4 regions of the Oceanobacillus aidingensis genome follow, and region 3 is predicted to be linked to each of the others. Evidence: riboswitches for the same ligand, from Rfam matches in the RefSeq annotation. Region 3 holds a riboswitch; each other region holds the start of a gene.
The links. Region 3 has a riboswitch for S-adenosylmethionine ahead of ACFO3P_RS11535 (methionine ABC transporter ATP-binding protein). Riboswitches for the same ligand answer to the same signal wherever they lie in the genome.
Positions count from the first base shown of each region.

Region 1: another riboswitch for S-adenosylmethionine. It lies ahead of ACFO3P_RS22815 (methionine biosynthesis PLP-dependent protein); the one in region 3 lies ahead of ACFO3P_RS11535 (methionine ABC transporter ATP-binding protein).
Region 2: another riboswitch for S-adenosylmethionine. It lies ahead of ACFO3P_RS04840 (iron-containing alcohol dehydrogenase family protein); the one in region 3 lies ahead of ACFO3P_RS11535 (methionine ABC transporter ATP-binding protein).
Region 4: another riboswitch for S-adenosylmethionine. It lies ahead of ACFO3P_RS13590 (methionine ABC transporter ATP-binding protein); the one in region 3 lies ahead of ACFO3P_RS11535 (methionine ABC transporter ATP-binding protein).

Region 1 covers NZ_JBHSFT010000050.1:373,846-378,073, reverse strand. Annotated here, with positions in the region: gene ACFO3P_RS22825 (NAD(P)/FAD-dependent oxidoreductase) at 1-830, opposite strand, end outside; gene ACFO3P_RS22820 (hypothetical protein) at 1,142-2,044, opposite strand; SAM riboswitch class I at 2,354-2,458, shown strand; gene ACFO3P_RS22815 (methionine biosynthesis PLP-dependent protein) at 2,608-3,714, shown strand; gene spx (transcriptional regulator Spx) at 3,885-4,228, opposite strand, start outside.
Region 2 covers NZ_JBHSFT010000007.1:89,860-94,087, forward strand. Annotated here, with positions in the region: gene ACFO3P_RS04830 (glutathione ABC transporter substrate-binding protein) at 1-275, opposite strand, end outside; gene ACFO3P_RS04835 (MetQ/NlpA family ABC transporter substrate-binding protein) at 333-1,148, opposite strand; gene ACFO3P_RS04840 (iron-containing alcohol dehydrogenase family protein) at 1,172-2,272, opposite strand; SAM riboswitch class I at 2,370-2,486, opposite strand; gene ACFO3P_RS04845 (hypothetical protein) at 2,739-2,954, shown strand; gene ACFO3P_RS04850 (YolD-like family protein) at 2,951-3,226, shown strand; gene ACFO3P_RS04855 (YibE/F family protein) at 3,303-4,085, opposite strand; gene ACFO3P_RS04860 (YibE/F family protein) at 4,082-4,228, opposite strand, start outside.
Region 3 covers NZ_JBHSFT010000016.1:66,031-70,258, reverse strand. Annotated here, with positions in the region: gene ACFO3P_RS11545 (alpha-hydroxy-acid oxidizing protein) at 1-877, opposite strand, end outside; gene ACFO3P_RS11540 (methionine ABC transporter permease) at 892-1,560, opposite strand; gene ACFO3P_RS11535 (methionine ABC transporter ATP-binding protein) at 1,556-2,575, opposite strand; SAM riboswitch class I at 2,718-2,815, opposite strand; gene ACFO3P_RS11530 (pyridoxal phosphate-dependent aminotransferase) at 2,877-4,046, opposite strand.
Region 4 covers NZ_JBHSFT010000020.1:88,312-92,539, forward strand. Annotated here, with positions in the region: gene ACFO3P_RS13580 (MetQ/NlpA family ABC transporter substrate-binding protein) at 1-385, opposite strand, end outside; gene ACFO3P_RS13585 (methionine ABC transporter permease) at 447-1,115, opposite strand; gene ACFO3P_RS13590 (methionine ABC transporter ATP-binding protein) at 1,108-2,130, opposite strand; SAM riboswitch class I at 2,259-2,358, opposite strand; gene ACFO3P_RS13595 (thioredoxin family protein) at 2,499-2,819, opposite strand; gene ACFO3P_RS13600 (toprim domain-containing protein) at 2,964-3,329, opposite strand; gene gcvH (glycine cleavage system protein GcvH) at 3,544-3,924, opposite strand; gene ACFO3P_RS13610 (arsenate reductase family protein) at 3,991-4,228, opposite strand, start outside.

The DNA of each region.
Region 1 (4,228 bases), on a different contig from region 3:
CCTTTGAATAATTCAAATCCGGATTCAGCCAATACCGGGTTACCCATTACGCCGCCTGTCCATACAACTGTACCAGCTTTGATTAATTCGTTATCTTCGCCGACAACAAATCCGTCTTCTGTACATTCTTTGATGGCAGTACCAATACGGAATTCTACGCCACGATTTTCTAAGGACTGTTTTCCGTAAGAAACTAAATCTTCATCAAACATAGGTAAAATAGATGGCATTGCCTCTACGTTAATAATTTTTGCTTTGCTGCGATCGATATCGTATTTTTTACATAGCTCAGGTACTTTGTCTGCAAGCTCACCAACAAATTCAATCCCTGTGAATCCGCCGCCGCCGACAACGATGGTAAGCTGCTCGTCACGTTTTTCTTCGCTTGAAGAATACTGAGCAAACTGATATTCAATGTGCTCTGCAATTAATCGGCTGGAATCAATATCTGTGATTGCATAAGCATTCTCTTCCATACCCGGAATGCCAAATGAGTTGGATACAAATCCAAGTGCAAATACAAGATAGTCATAAGCCACTTCGCTGTTTTCAAGAACAACGCGTTTTTCCTCACGCTTCACTTCCGTAACGGTATCGTAAATTAAACGTACACGCTTAGGGTTAACTACATCTGTTAGCATAAAACGTGCCTGATTCGGGGTAATCGTACCCGCTGCTACTTCATGTAACCATGTACTTTCATAATGGTAATTATGTTTGTTGATTAACACAATCTCAGCTTCTTCAGGAGACAGCTGTTGAGTTAAACGTCTTGTTGCAACTAATCCAGCATAGCCTGCACCAAGAACGACTACTTTTGGTTTACTCATAATTCATCTTCCATCCTTTCTATCTTCCACAAATAAAATGTAATGTAATTTCGAACTATCACGTTTAATAGTCACTGCATCTATTATAATATCAAATTTTGCGGGATTAGGCTAATTTTCATTATAATTTCTTTAGAAAACTTAGCGAAACTTGTTTTATCAAAGAACCCGCATGATATATATGCTTATTAATAGGTGCGAAAGTTGAGATTTTAATATTAAAAAACTGCAAATTCGCCAGGCTACAGCAAATTCGCAGTTTTATTTTACCTTATTAATTTAATTATGAAACAGCTGCTTTCTTTCGTAATTTAATCAGCATAGATGGATGCAGTATCGACCTCAGAACCTTTGTGCTCTTCAGAACCTTTATCTGTTTCTGAGTCTGAGTTTTCTCCCTCTTCTTCAGTCTCATGCTCTCCATTATTTTCTTCTTCTTCGGGATTTCCTTCCTCTGATTCCGGCTCTTCACTCTCTACATCTTCAGAATCGGGTTCCTTGTTGTTTGCATTATCATCGTTGCCATTTTCTTCCTCTTCCGGCTGTTTCGGCGGTTGATCCGATTTATCTTTTGAATCTTCTTTCTCTGAATTCTCTTCATTCCTGTCATTTGTGCCGGGCGCCTCAGTTTCAGCTCCAGAATTATTGGAATCAGAAAAGCGGCTATTTTTTTCAGATTGATTCTGATGTACAGAAGCTGTGGAACGTTGCGTATTATTCGATTCTGATTCTCGGCTTTCTGTATTCTCATTATTTTCACCAGCTGCGTTTTCCTTATTTGAAGCGTTACTGCTTTGTTCACTGTCAGCTGGCTCATCATTTGTTATTTGATTAGATGATGCTTCCTCAGAAGCTATATAATCTTCTTCCTGCACCTCTGTTTCTGGATTTGTGTATATTTCTTCCTCTGTTTCGGTACCTTGAGTCACAGTACGCTCTTCCTGCACTTCTATTTCATTGTCTTCCTGCTGAAGTATGTTGCGATAATCTAAATTAGCTGTTTGATAAATTTGTTCATTGTCTCCTAATAACCGATTATTCCAGGAGGTTGTAAAAATCTCTACGCTTTCTCCAGTTTGTCCAGTTCCGTCTTCTGTACTCACTTCCATTGAATATTCTACAGAGCGGTTATCCTTATAAATCCCCATGCCAATGATGATAATACAACCTGCTAACATAGAAATGTTTACCCATAATAGCTTTTTTTTGCGCATATATCTTCTTCCTTTTTAAATAGTTTCATTCGGATATTTATTATTTCACCCTTTTTATTATCAGACATATCCAACTCATTCAGAGTAATTGTCCATTTTATAACCATTCAACAATACGTTCACTACACTACCATTGTAATCGTCATCGGAGTCCTTTTCAAATACTTTTCGTTTTTTTCAAGCTTCTTCTTTCTATACACAGCCTCTAAGCCAGTGTTGCCGGCTTTTTCATTTTAAAAAAAATCAAGACTTGATTTTTTTTCCTCGCTCTTGTAAAGTTAACGTAATTATAATTTAATAAAATTCCAATTCTTATCCAGAGAGACGGAGGGACTGGCCCGACGATGTCTCAGCAACCAGCTGCTTCTAGCAAGGTGCTAATTCCAGAAGGGAACTCCCCTTTAAAGATAAGATATGTATCATCACGATATCATACCCTTCTTATCTAATCTCTGGAATAAGAAGGGTTTTTTATTGATTTCACATGGGAAAATCATAAGAAAACAGCATATTCGCGAAAGATAAGCGAATTCATGTTTCTGGATTGAGGAGGCTGAAGAAAAATGAGAAAAATAGAAACAGCATTAGTACAGTTAGGTAATAAAACGGACGAACGGACAGGGGCTATAAATCCGCCTATTTACATGTCAACAGCTTATCAGCACCAGGGAATTGGCCATTCCACAGGTTATGATTATACGCGTACCAAGAATCCGACCAGATCTGTTTTAGAGGAAGGTTTCGCAAAGCTGGAAGAAGGAGATGCTGCTTTCGCCTGCAGCTCAGGAATGGCAGCTATTCAATTAGTTCTCTCCTCCCTGTTTCGTATGGGCGATCACCTTATCGCGACAAAAGATATCTACGGAGGAACTTACCGTATTTTTAATCATTTTGAAAAAGCTTATAATATTTCCGTGACCTATGATGTCTGTCAAAATATCACGGAAACAGAACGATGTATTAACGAAAATACAAAGGCTATCTTTTTAGAAACACCGACGAACCCGTTACTTCAGGAGGTGGATATTGAAAAGTATGCGGAGCTGGCTAAAAAGCATAACCTGCTGCTTATTGTTGATAATACTTTTTTAACACCTTATCTCCAGCAGCCAATTACGCTTGGTGCGGATATTGTAGTGCATAGTGCGACAAAATATATCGGCGGCCATAATGATGTTTTAGCCGGTCTGGTCGTAACCAAAAGTCCTGACCTTTCCGAAAAATTATTTGAAATGCATAATGCGTCAGGAGCAACATTATCTGCTTCAGACAGCTGGCTGCTTGTCCGCGGGTTAAAAACACTTGCATTGCGTATGCAGCGTCACGAGGAAAACGCACAAAAAATTGCTGCTTACCTGCGAGACCACTCGTCAATTGGACAGGTTTATTATCCAAATAAAGGCGGCATGCTTTCATTTTGTTTAGAAGATGCCGACCAGGTGCGTTCTTTCTTAGCTAACCTCAACTTAATTGTATTTGCCGAAAGTCTGGGCGGTGTAGAAAGCTTTATTACCTATCCTACAACACAAACACATGCCGATATGCCGGAGGAAGAAAGAGATAACAGAGGAATCGGTGATGACCTTCTTCGTTTCTCTGTAGGAATTGAAGATGCGGAGGATTTAATAGCAGATATTGAGCAGGCGCTGCAGGTTGTCAGTAAAATTTAAAACAATACCCCAAAAAAGAGGCAGCTCATTTTAAAGCTGCCTCTTTTTTAGAGTAAAGATGAAATTATATTCTTCCTTACATATTATTTAATTTGCTCAACATTCAACATATGGAAGCATACAGCCATTTCATCGTATGCTTCCATAATTTAAGGTTCATTTAAGGTTCGTTACCCTTTTATTAAACCTAAATCCACTTTCCATTGTAACCATTGCAGCTGTCTCGTTTTACGAGGTAAGAATTGACGAATATCTTCCTCATGGTACCCAACTTGGAATCTTTTTTCATCCACCAAAATTGGACTTTTCAGCAGTCTTGGGTATTTGTGAATTAATTTCAATAAAGTTTGCAGAGACAAATCCTCTACATTCAAATTCAATTCTTTAAAAATTTTAGAACGGGTTGAAAGTATCTCATCCGTGCCTTCCACAGTCATTTGTAAAATATTCTTTAGTTCGTCAATTGTCAATGGTTGATGTAAAATATTTCGTTCCTTATAAGCAATTCCATTTT
Region 2 (4,228 bases), on a different contig from region 3:
AGCAAAGGCTGATTTTCCATATTCTCGTCCTGGGTAACAAGCGTTTCAAAGATATTTCTTTGTACATCACTGGACGGAGTATCATTGGATGCTGCCGGGTCAAGCGATACAGCATCGGCTGGTGTGGTAATAATTAAATCGCCGCCCTGCGATCCTCCCTCTGTCGTATTGCTGTCAGAGGATGCATTGTCATCTGGTTCACTGGCACAGGCGGCAAGTACCAGGCTGAACAGAGCAATAAATGCAAGTACATATATCTTTTTCTGTATTCTCATGATGCTGTTTTCTCCTTTAAGTATCGTAGTCTGAGTATATTACCTGAAAATAAAGATTTACCAGCCTGGAACAACAGAGCCATCAAAGTTTTCTTCAATAAATTCTTTCACTTCGTCTGTATGGTAAATATCAATAAATTGCTGAACGACTTCATCATCTTGGTTTTCTGTACGAGCTGCAATCAAGTTAACGAATGTAGAATCCTGCTCGATAAAGAGCGAATCATCATTGGGTGAAAGCCCTGCTTCAATTGCAAAGTTTGAATTGATTGCTGCTGCATCAACTTCGCCAAGCTGTCTTGGAATTTGTGCAGAGTCTAATTCCAGTAATTCAAGGTCTTTCGGATTGTCAATTACATCATTTACGGTTGCATTTACACCCAAGCCTTCTTCTAATGTGATAAGACCAGCTTGTTCAAATAATAATAAAGCACGTCCGCTGTTTGTAGGGTCGCCAGGGAGCCCTAATGTTGCGCCATCAGGAAGGTCCTCCAGAGAATCAACCGATTCGGAATAAACTCCCATCGGGAAAGTAACGGTATCTGCTACCTTCACAATATCCAAGCCTCTTTCTTCCACCATGCTGTCCATAAAAGGCTCTGTCTGGAAGCTGCTGATGTCAATTTCACCTTCATCCAGTGAAACGTTTGGCATCACATAATCACTAAAAACAACTGTTTTAATTTCTAAATCGTCTTCTGCTGCAATTTCAGCTATTTTTTCAACAATTTCTTCATGTGGACCGGCTGTTACACCTACTGTCAATACGCCGTCTTCAAGTAAATCTGAACCGCTCTCTTCCTCATCTCCTCCGCAAGCAGCGAGGAAAACGAATAATAAAGCTGTAATAAGAAGTAAATATTTCTTTTTCATGATGATTTTCCTACTTTCTTTTTTTATTTAGTAACACTCTCAAGTTGTAAAAATGCGTCGATAACGGTATTTGCATTAATTTCTTCTTTCATCAAATGAATGGATTCTTCTTCCCGTGTCACTTTTTTCGCAATGGTTTCCAGCAGCTCCTGATCATCCGTATGTATGGAGAAGTCTGCTAATTTTGTCGGGAATCCCCATGTATCATAGTAAGCTAATAGCTTCGTAAGCTCGTTTTTATCCTGTTCGATAGCAAGCTGAGCTAAAATGCCGTAGGATACAATTTCCCCGTGAAGTGAATCGGCAATCTGCGGGGCAGCAGTTAACCCATTATGAATGGAATGCGCACCTGCAATTCGTCCAGCTTTTCCGCCGAAGCCGCCAACCATACCGCCTGTTGCGATAATTGCTTCGATAACACGAATAAGAGCATCAGTGACTTGGTTACTCTCACAAGCTTGGATTGCTGCTTCACTGTCATCCAGCAAAATATCCTTGCAGGCACGAGCGGCGAATTGAGATATTTGCAGCCAGACTGGAAGCGTGCCTTCAGGGTAGAAGGCTTCAACTAGAGAGCGAGCTTCATAGAATTTGGCTAACGTATCGCCAATGCCTGCTTTTAAGTATTTTACAGGAGCTTCTGCAATAATTGCTGGTTCTACCACTACGAGTGTATTAGATTCAGGAAACTCAGTGTAATGAGAATGAGCACCATCTTCCTGATAAAAGACGCTTAATGGCGTCCAAGCTGCGCAGGTGGCGGCAATCGTTGGGATTAAGATACTTTTTATTTGCGCATTGGCAGCCGCTGCTTTGGCAATATCCAGAGCTGTTCCCCCGCCGATGCCGATGACAGCATCTATTTGCTGTTCTTCATAAATCGAGGCCAGTCTGTCAGTTCGTTCCACGGTGCAATGCCCATCTGCAGTATGTATATCTTTTTCCTCTATTTGATCCAGCAATGCAGAAGGAAGATATGGTTTTGCTTTTTCCCAAGCAGTACGCCCGGCAACTACAGCAATCCGCTTCACCCGCAAGTCATTCAGATTTTCTATCAGGTATTCCAGAGAACCTTCACCGATTTGATAATGGCTGGGCGATCCCTTTACAGTAACTGTTTGCATGGTAAGATAACCCCTTTTACATGTGTTTAAATGCTACATAAAAAACCTCTCTATTTCGTTCTAGAGAGGTTGAATAAGTTCATTTACGAAACGTCCTCTCTTATTTTCCAAAGCACATTATGCACTTTGCAGGATTTAGCACCTTTTTTAGAACGAGTTCTAGAAAGGTTGCCGGGCTTCATCGGGCCAGTCCCTCCGCCACTCTCAATAAGAGTTCTTATGTAACTGTGGATACATTTTAATATGAAATATGAGAAAAGTCAAATATAGCTTGATGCAAGGGAGCTGGCGGGCTAATTATGTTAATCAGCACCATTTTTGGTCCCAAAATCCAAATACTTGAACGGATTATCGCTCGTTTCTTTTAAAACACATTCATCCATTTATTTCATGTTTACTCTTTCTTATTTTTTGATATAATAAGAACAAATGTTCAGAACAAAAGTTCTTATTTGGAGGAATAAATATGATTGGATTACTTCATCATTCTCTGGATAAAAAGGAAAAAATCATGATCTATTATATCGACCGCCATAACAATGTAACGCAGCGTGTTATTCGCGTCGTAGGTATAGATGATAAAAGGATTCTTGCTTATTGTTACTATAAAAAACAGGTGCGCAGCTTTAAGATAGAAAATATTTTATCCATAGGGTGTGTAAAAAGGAGCGTCGGGGCTTGAATATTGGTGTACAGGAAGAAAGGAATACGAAAGAAAAAACAATGTTAAATGAGCGGCAACGGAAGCAGAATTGCTTTCAATTAATTATCGCACATAAAGATAATTTGCTTATTGAAGTGAAATGCTATCAGGATTGTCATGTTCATCATATAAAAGGATATATAGACAGCATTAACTATCAAGACGAGCACATAGCTATAGTTGATAAGCTGGGTCAAAAGGATTTTACAATCATTAAGTTTAATGATGTAATGGACGTTTTTATATTGTAGATAAAAACCCGAATGTATTCCAAGCGGAATCATTCGGGCTTATTTCTAAACATAAACAGCGTAAGGCTGCTTTTACCTATTTCTGCTCATCCAACGCGATGTCCTTTTTCTGCTTCTTCAAATAATATGCACTCATCAGAGAAGCAATCGGAATAACCAGAGCGATGCCAAGGCCCGAAATAAGGATTCCAAGCATTTCATCATTGAACACTTTGGCATTTATAATTTGGCCAAGAGAGTAATCTAAATCCTTAAACCAGATTAGCAGTCCCATATACCCTCCGAAAAAGGCGAAGAATAGCGTGTTTGTGCTTGTACCTAGAATATCACGGCCAATACGAATGCCGGCGAAAAATAGATTCTTTCTGGAAATTTCCGGATTCTGGTCGTGGATTTCACGCATCGGAGAGGTGATTGAAATGGCAGTATCTACAATCGCCCCAATCGTGCTCATAATAATCACAGCTGTAGCAATTTGAATGAAATTTAATCCAATATGCACATTGAAAGCTGTGATTTCTCCAGATTCTTCTTCCCCAAGTCCATAAATCATGGATTGTTCGGTTAAAATAATAATGAAAAAGATTAAAATAACCATTGTTGCAATCGTAGATAAGAAAGCAAGCATCGTTTTATTATTTACCCGGTTGATGAAGAACAAGCTGACAGCACTGATGAAACCACATGCAATAAGCGTAATAATAATTGGATTCCCGGACGGGTCATTCATGACGAATACAGCCATAAGCACAATGATAAAATTGATAAAGAGGGCAATAAAAGAGCGTACGCCCTTCATACCGCCGACCCAAGCCATTAATGCAAATAATATGATTGCCAGTAATACAAGTACATTCATAATTTCGCCTGCTTTCTCCGGATAAAGAAAATGGAAATATAGATGGCAATCGGAATGGTCAATACAATCCCAATTCCGCCGACTAAAGCACGTGTTAATTCAAGGGAAAGGTTCATTGATATGGTAAAGCCGAACGGTGCTGC
Region 3 (4,228 bases):
TAGCTGGTAATGCTTCCAGACTTGGTATGATTCCGTCCATTTGTCTGCCGCCATGATTGGAGACAATAATCCCGTCTATTCCGGCTTTTATTGCTTGTTTTGCATCTTCAGGATGAAGGATGCCTTTTAGAAAAATTGGCAGCTTCGTACGTTGACGTAATGCCGTTATATTGTCCCAATGAAGGGATGGGTGATGAAGGTTTTCAATAATTGATTCAACTTCATCCTGTCCATCCTTTAAGCCTTCTTGAAATGCAGGATCCTGGACATAGTTTGCTTTTCCATACCCTTTTTTCAATGGGGAGTACTGATGCCTCATATCATCTTCACGCCACCCGAGAATCATAGTATCCACGGTGACCACTATCGCTTCATATCCGGCTTTTTCTGCGCGTTCTGCCATACTGTAGGAAATAGCATCATTATTGGACCAGTATAATTGAAACCATTTTGGTCCATGAGGAACAGCTTCCGAGACTTCTTCGATAGATCTTGCTGTAACAGTGCTTTGAATGTATGGAATATTCATCGAAGCCGCAACATTTGCAATGGCAAAGTCAGGTTCTTCATGAACCATTTTTAAATGTCCTATCGGAGCGACCATTAATGGGGAAGCATATTCTTTTCCTAAAATACGTATAGATGTGTCTACTTCGGAGACATTACGTAAAAACCTGGGAATAATCGAATATTTCTCAAAGGCTTCTCTGTTTTTTCTTAACGTTTCTTCCCCGCCGGCACCAGAGCGGATGTGGCCAAATACTTCTGCCGGCAGGGCATGCTTTGCTGCAGCTTCAAGCTGTGCAGTGCCAATTGGAAAGGAATCTTGTATGGTTATATGCTCTAAGAAAGAGCCTTTCTTGGATGAGGTTGTCATATTTTTTCCTCCAATTAATCTTTTTTCAATCGTTCGGCGAGTCGGTTTCCAAGAGACTGAAGACCTTGAACGATAATAACGAGCATAATAACCGTAACGTACATGACGTCTGTTTCATAACGCAAGTGTCCAAATCGGTAAGCTAAGTCACCCAGGCCTCCAGCGCCGACTAATCCGGCCATAGCAGTTGCCCCGATAAGGCTGATTGTTGCGATGGTTAATGCAAGAACAATGGCTGGTCTCGCTTCACGCAGCATCACATTCCAAATAATTTGATGTGTCTTTACTCCCATCGCTCGATATGCTTCGATAACACCTTGGTTGACCTCTAACAGGGAGGATTCAATCAGTCTGGCGATATAAGGAGCTGCATTGACAACGAGCGGCACAATAACTCCTTTTACACCAATGGTTACACCTACAATCAATTTGGTGAAAGGAAGCATAAAGAATAAAAGAATAATAAATGGAATGGACCGGATGACGTTAATCAGCAGGTTTAAAGACTGATAAACAAACTTATTTTGCAAGGGTTGTCCCGGACGTGTCAAAACTAATAGAATAGCTAAAATAACGCCGATAATAACAGCGAAAAACAAAGAGATTAAAACCATTTGAAGAGTTTCTATTATGGCATCATAAAACTCTGAACCCCATTGATCAATAAATGCCTGCATGTTAATTCACCCCCAATTCTTCTACTTCTACGCCTTGTTCTTTTAAGAAGGAGAGAGAATGTTCTACTTGATGCTCACTGCCAATCAAATGAACGACAAGGTTGCCGACAATGCCATTTTTTAATTCGATAATATTGGCAGTCAGAATATTCGGCTCTACATAAAATTGCTGTGTTACCTTAGACAACAGCGGCTGACCTGTATTTTCACCAAGGAAGGTTAAACGAATTACTTTGCCTTCTAAATTCAATTCATCAATTAAACGATCCGATAATTTTCGTTGTGAAATGGTATTTAAGAACTTTTTAGTCGTCGGCTGTTTAGGTTTTGTAAATAGTTCTATCGTCGAACCTTGTTCAATGAGGTTTCCATTTTCAATAACATAGACATAATCGCATATTTTTTGGATAACGTTCATTTCGTGCGTGATTAATAGTATTGTGATCCCAAGCTCTGCATTAATTTTTAATAATAGTTCGAGAATGGAATTTGTCGTTTCTGGGTCGAGTGCGCTGGTTGCCTCATCGCTCAGGAGGACCTGTGGCTCCTGTGACAGCGCCCTGGCAATAGCGACACGCTGCTTTTGACCGCCGGAAAGCTGGGAAGGATAAGCATCTTTTTTCTCAGATAAATCGACAATATCTAAGTATTTCATGACTCTTTCCTTAACCTCTGCCTTCGGTACGCCGAGTAATTTTAATGGAATCGCAATGTTATCATAGACACTGGCAGTCCTTAATAAATTAAAATGCTGAAAAATCATGCCGACCTTTTGTCTTGTTTGCCGGAGCTTTTCTTTTGACAGCTTCGTTAAGTCGGTTCCATCAATCCAAACCTTTCCTTTCGAAGGAGACTCCAGTAAATTGACACAGCGAATTAATGTACTTTTTCCTGCACCGCTGTAGCCGATTACGCCATGGATTTCTCCTTTATTGACAGAAATCGTCACATCGTCCAGTGCAGTAACATCCTTTCCTTTTTTGGAGGGGAAAACTTTTGTGACATTCTCTAATTTGATCATCTGCTGTTTTTCCTGCCTTTCTATCATTATGCTGCAGTTGATAGGTAATATTGTTTGCAGCTGTCTTGTCAGAATCGATACAATTTCTAAAAAAGAGCCTCTCTAGGGTAAGAGAGGCTCGAAAATGTAATCTTATTTTCTGCTCTCATCTTTCAAGACGGGTGTCTTGCTGGAATTAGCACCTTTTTTTAAGGTTGCCGAGCTTCAACGGGCCAGTCCCTCAGCTGCTCTGGATAAGAGGTGTGGTAGTAATTGAATTGTATTCTTTAAAAGTATCTTATTTTACAAGTTTCGTCAATATTTATTTTTGAAACAGCTGCAGTTTCTCAATACGTCGAATAGCTTCGCGAATACGATTCTCTTCTACGAGTAATCCGACGCGTATATAACCTTCTCCATTCTTTCCGAAACCATTCCCGGCTGCAACGGCTACATCCGCCTCTTGTAATAAATAATCAGCAAATGTTTCACTTGTAAATGCCGCTGGTACAGGGAGCCAGGCAAAGAAAGAGCCTTTCGGTGCAGTGACTTCCCAGCCGATACGTCTGCATTCTTCTATGAGAACATCTCTGCGCTGTTCATAGCGTTCCACAAGCGAGGTGACACAGCTTTGGTCCCCTAATAATGCTTCCGCAGCTGCCTTTTGAATAGCTGGGAAAAGACTGACAAATAAATGGTCCTGCAGAATATTAATCGCTTCGATCATATCTTTGTTGCCAGCAGCAAAACCGACTCGCCAGCCGGCCATATTATAGGTTTTGGAAAGGGTGTACAGCTCAACGCCGACATCTTTCGCTCCTTTTGTCTGTAGGAAGCTTATTGGCTGATAGCCGTCGAAACCGATGGCTCCATAAGCGAAATCATGAACAACACCGATATCATTTTCCTTCGCTAACGCAACGGTATCTTCAAAAAATTCTTTCGTTGCGACACCTCCGGTCGGGTTGTTTGGATAGTTGAGATATAATAGCTTGGCAAGTTTCTTTTGTTCCGGCGTCAGGGCAGCATAATCTGGTAAAAAATTGTTTTCCTCTAATAATGGAAACGTGTCATAAGTAACGTCTGCTAATGAAACACTGGACAAATAATCTGGATATCCAGGGTCTGGCAAGAGCATTAATTCGCCTTCATCCATAACAGCTAAAGGGAGTTCTGCCAAGCCAATTTTACTTCCGAACAAAATAGCAATTTCTGAAGCAGGATCTAAATCGACATTATATTCTCTTTTATAAAACTGTGCTGCAGCCCCTTTTAATTCATCGGTACCGCGGAAAGGGGAATATTTATGGGCAGCCGGATTTTCGGCGCTTTCCTGAAGTGTACGGATAATATGCGGCGGTGTCGGCTGATCCGGGTTGCCTTGTCCGAGATTGATAATATCTCTTCCTTCTTCCAGGGCTGCAGCGACTTTGCCGGCAAGGGATGCAAAAAATTGAGCAGGAAGCTTTTCTACACGACGGGATAACTTCATCATCTATCGACCTCTTTATACTAGTTTGTGAATTTTATAATTACATCTAATAGTATAAGTTTGCAGTGCGATTGTCTATAAAAAATATGAGAAAACAGCAAAACAAGGCAGGATGGGAATTTTTTCCGTGTCTCTTATTCATCCCTTTTTCCGTTGCATTTCATATGTGAAAGTAGTAAGAT
Region 4 (4,228 bases), on a different contig from region 3:
TACCTTGAGAATAGACTCCCATTGGTTCTACATGAACCCCGCCAATAGATTCGATCTCATATCCGGCATCCTCTATCGTTTGGTCAAGAAACGGCTGATGCTGGAAGAAATTCGCATCCAGTGTTCCATTATCTAAATCATCATTCGGTAAAACATAGTCTTCATACTGTTCAATTTCTAATGTAATTCCTTCTTCTTCTAATAATGGTGCTGCTTCTTCTAAGATTTCAGCATGCGGGATACTGGAAGCACCAACTGTAATTTCAGCCGGCTCGTCCCCATCACTGCCTGTACCTTCTTCGTTGTTGGAAGAATCATCATTTCCTCCGCATGCTGCTAAGAATAAAATCAAACTCGCAGCTGCTAAAAACCAAAGCTTTTTCATGTTGAACGCCCCTTTTTATTTTTTATTATGTGAATCAAGAAATTCTTGAATAGCACCTTTCTTAACGCTTGTCTATCTTTCTGGTTATAGCATCCCCAATAAACTGGAAGATAAATACGATAATCACAATGATGACTGTGCTGACAAATACAACATCCCAGCTTTTCCGCTGAAATCCGAAATAGTAAGCATGGTTCCCTAGTCCTCCTGCTCCAATCGCACCTGCCATCGCAGTATAACCGATTAAAGCAATCGCTGTAACCGTCAGCCCCGATACAAGTGCAGGCTTGGACTCCGGAAGCAGCACCTTAAAAATAATCGTACTTGCTTTAGCTCCCATTGCTTTTGCAGCTTCTACAACTCCTTTGTCTACTTCTTTCAATGCAATCTCCACTAATCTTGCATAGAAAGGTGCAGATCCGAGGATTAAAGCCGGCAGTGCAGCATTAGGACCGCGCAATGTCCCTACTACAAAATCGGTGAAAGGAAATAACAGCAGGATTAATATAATAAACGGAACGGCACGAAATACATTGACAAATGTTGCAACAACAAAATTAATCAATCGATTTTCCCAAAAGTTCCCTTTCGACGTTAAAAATAACAGCAGCCCTAAAAGTAAGCCAATAATGGCTGTGCCGACTAAAGCTATAATGGTCATGTAAAGTGTTTCTTGAGAAGCTTCTACTAAATCTTCTATCGTAACGTTTGGAAATAATTCCTCAAGCATGCTGAATTACCTCCAATTCAATAACATCCTGTTCCTCCAGGTACTGCATTGCCTCTTTCAGCTGATTTCCAATCAGCTGAACAATCAATGTCCCATAGCTCCCGACCTGTGTCTGGGTGATTTTCCCCTGCAAAATATTAACATGGATATCAAAATTCTTCACAAGCTGGCTGATTACGGTCTGATTTGCACTTTCTCCTAAAAACTGAATCCGTAATAACGCGCCCTCTTGATATCTTTCCTTCAACTCTGTCATGTCTTCCTCTTCCTCATCCGGACCAGTCAGCTGTTCAACAAACTTCTGCGTTACCGGCTGCTTTGGTCTGGTAAATACATCGAGAACCGTTCCTTCTTCTACCACTTTCCCTTGTTCCATCACAGCAACCCGATTACAAATTTTGCGGATAACATGCATTTCATGGGTAATCAAAATAATGGTTAGACCCAGCTTTTCATTAATATCCTGCAATAAACGCAGGATTTGATTCGTTGTTTCCGGATCAAGTGCGGAGGTCGCTTCATCACAAAGCAGGACTTTCGGTGAATTCGCCAATGCTCTTGCAATTCCGACCCGCTGCTTTTGTCCGCCGCTTAACTGTGCCGGATAGGCATTTTCCTTTCCTGCCAAGCCTACTAATTCAATCAATTCCAGCACCCGCTTTTTCCGGTCGCTTTTCTCCACACCGGAAATCTCAAGCGGAAATTCTATATTTTCAGCGACTGTCCGGGACCAGAGCAGATTAAAATGCTGGAATATCATTCCAATATCCTGCCTGGCGATACGCAAATCCTTTTTCGATAAGGAGGTAATAACCTGATCACCGATTTTTATCGTACCTGTCGTCGGTTCTTCCAGCCTGTTAATCAAGCGGACAAAAGTACTTTTCCCTGCCCCGCTGTATCCGATGACGCCATAGATATCTCCATCTGCTACGTTAAGATTTAAATTATCAACAGCGACAATATCTTTTTTTTCTAAAGAGAATATTTTCTTCAATCCTTCAATGGATATCACTTTATTTCACTCCTATATGTGTACAAACCTATTTTATTGTGTACGATTTACTTTTCTCTTCATTGAAAAAGCGTCTTTCTGCAAGAGAACAGAAAGACGCTTTATTATACACAATATCGTCCATTGCTCCCTTATCTTTACAGTTTCCTGCAGGAATTGGCACCTTTTCAATGATTGAAGGTTGCCGCGGTTTCAATGGGCCAGTCCCTCCACCGCTCTTGATAAGAGTTTGCCTATTTTTAAATGAAGTGCCATTATAGTAGCATGCCATTTGTGCCTTGTCAATCACAATCCCTAGCCATTCACTCAGGTTTCTGTGGAATCTGCTGCTTCTCGTATATTGAACCGTCCTCTTGTACAGAAAAAACTTAGTTGTTTATTGCTGTGAATAATTCCGGTTTGTATTTCATCAAATACTGATAAATATTTGCTGTCGATTGAAACGTGTACACTTTCTCAATCATTTTACCGTTTTCCATAAATGCAAGACATGGCACGCTTTCGACTTGATGAGACTGCATAAAATCAGGGTGCATGGACGCGTTCATCTCCGTAAATATATCAGTTTTATGCAGTCTTTCTATTTTTTCAAGCATAGCGCGGGCTACCGTACATGTCCCGCAAAATGGTGTATAAATATATAGTATGAATCGTTGATGATTCTTTTCTTCTCCACTAAACTGTTTCAAGTTCATTCCCCTCAATCTTTTTCTTCCCATAAAATAATATATGCTGAGTGAAAGGATTACACTGATTGCGTATAAAACGACTTCGCATCTTTCCTTATTTATTTCCTCGGCGAATAGAATCCATTCTTATTTTAACGTTTTACGTTACCATTTTGCAAGGTAATTGAGATTGATTCCAATGCGTTTTCCTGCCAGAATACTTGCCAACATTCTTTTTGGGGTGGCGGCAACCTCACGAAATTCACTGCTTACATAAATATGCTCTGCGTGCGGCAGTTCCCTGGCTAGCTGTTTTCGGAGTTTCATTCCCGAATCATCCTCGTCCACCAGAATAAATACATCTGTATCGTCCAAATGATAATATTCCAACAGCTCTTCAAATTTTTCTACACCGATGGTTCCATTTGTACAAACAATGGTGATGGTATTGTCGTCAAGAATTTTTTCTAGATGCTTTTTATCAGATAACCCTTCAACGATTATGACTTTGTTGTAATCATCTTCCATCATCGTTTTGCACTCCTTATCGAAGTGATTAGGTAAACATCTTTTTTAACCTAATCCTATCCTATGCTTTTTCTATATTATATGAAAAGAAAAGAGCTAACTATACACGAATGTGGAAAAGTCAGCTCTTTTTCACCTATTTTTAGAGCCTTTTTTGAAAATTCAGGAGCAGCGCCTGTATTTTCTCTTTCTCTAAAATAGGTGTAATGTAATTTTATTATCCTTCGATAAATTCCTGGTATGCTTTCGAATCTAATAATTCCTCTAAATCTGCTTCATTCTCAAGTTCAATAACAATCATCCATGCTTTTTCATGCGGTGATTCATTCACAAGCTCTGGGCTGTCTTCCAGTTCTTCATTTACTTCTACCACTTTTCCGCTGACTGGAGCATACAGCTCGGATACCGTTTTAACAGATTCCACACTTCCAAATGGCTCTTCCAGCTCTAAAGAATCGCCGACTTCCGGTAATTCTACGAAAACAATATCGCCAAGCTCATCCTGTGCAAAGTCTGTAATTCCTATACGAACTTTTCCATCTTCTTTTTTTACCCATTCATGTTCTTTTGAATATAAATAATCATTTGGCAAGCTCATTTCGTATCCCTCCAACAAAACTTTATTCTCTTCAACTATACATGGAAGTCAGTTACATTTCTAGCACTATTTCCAGACAGATTCATAGGTTTCTTCTTTAAATCCGACAGTTACTTTCTTGCCGTCGGTTAAGACCGGTCTTTTGATGAGCATACCATCAGAAGCTAAAATCTCCGCCATTTCCTGCGGCGATAAATCATTTATTCTTTCTTTCAAATTTAATTCCCGATATTTTTTACCGCTGGTATTAAAGAATTTTTTAGGCGGCAGGTCGCTTGTTTCCATCCAAGACAGCAGTTCATTC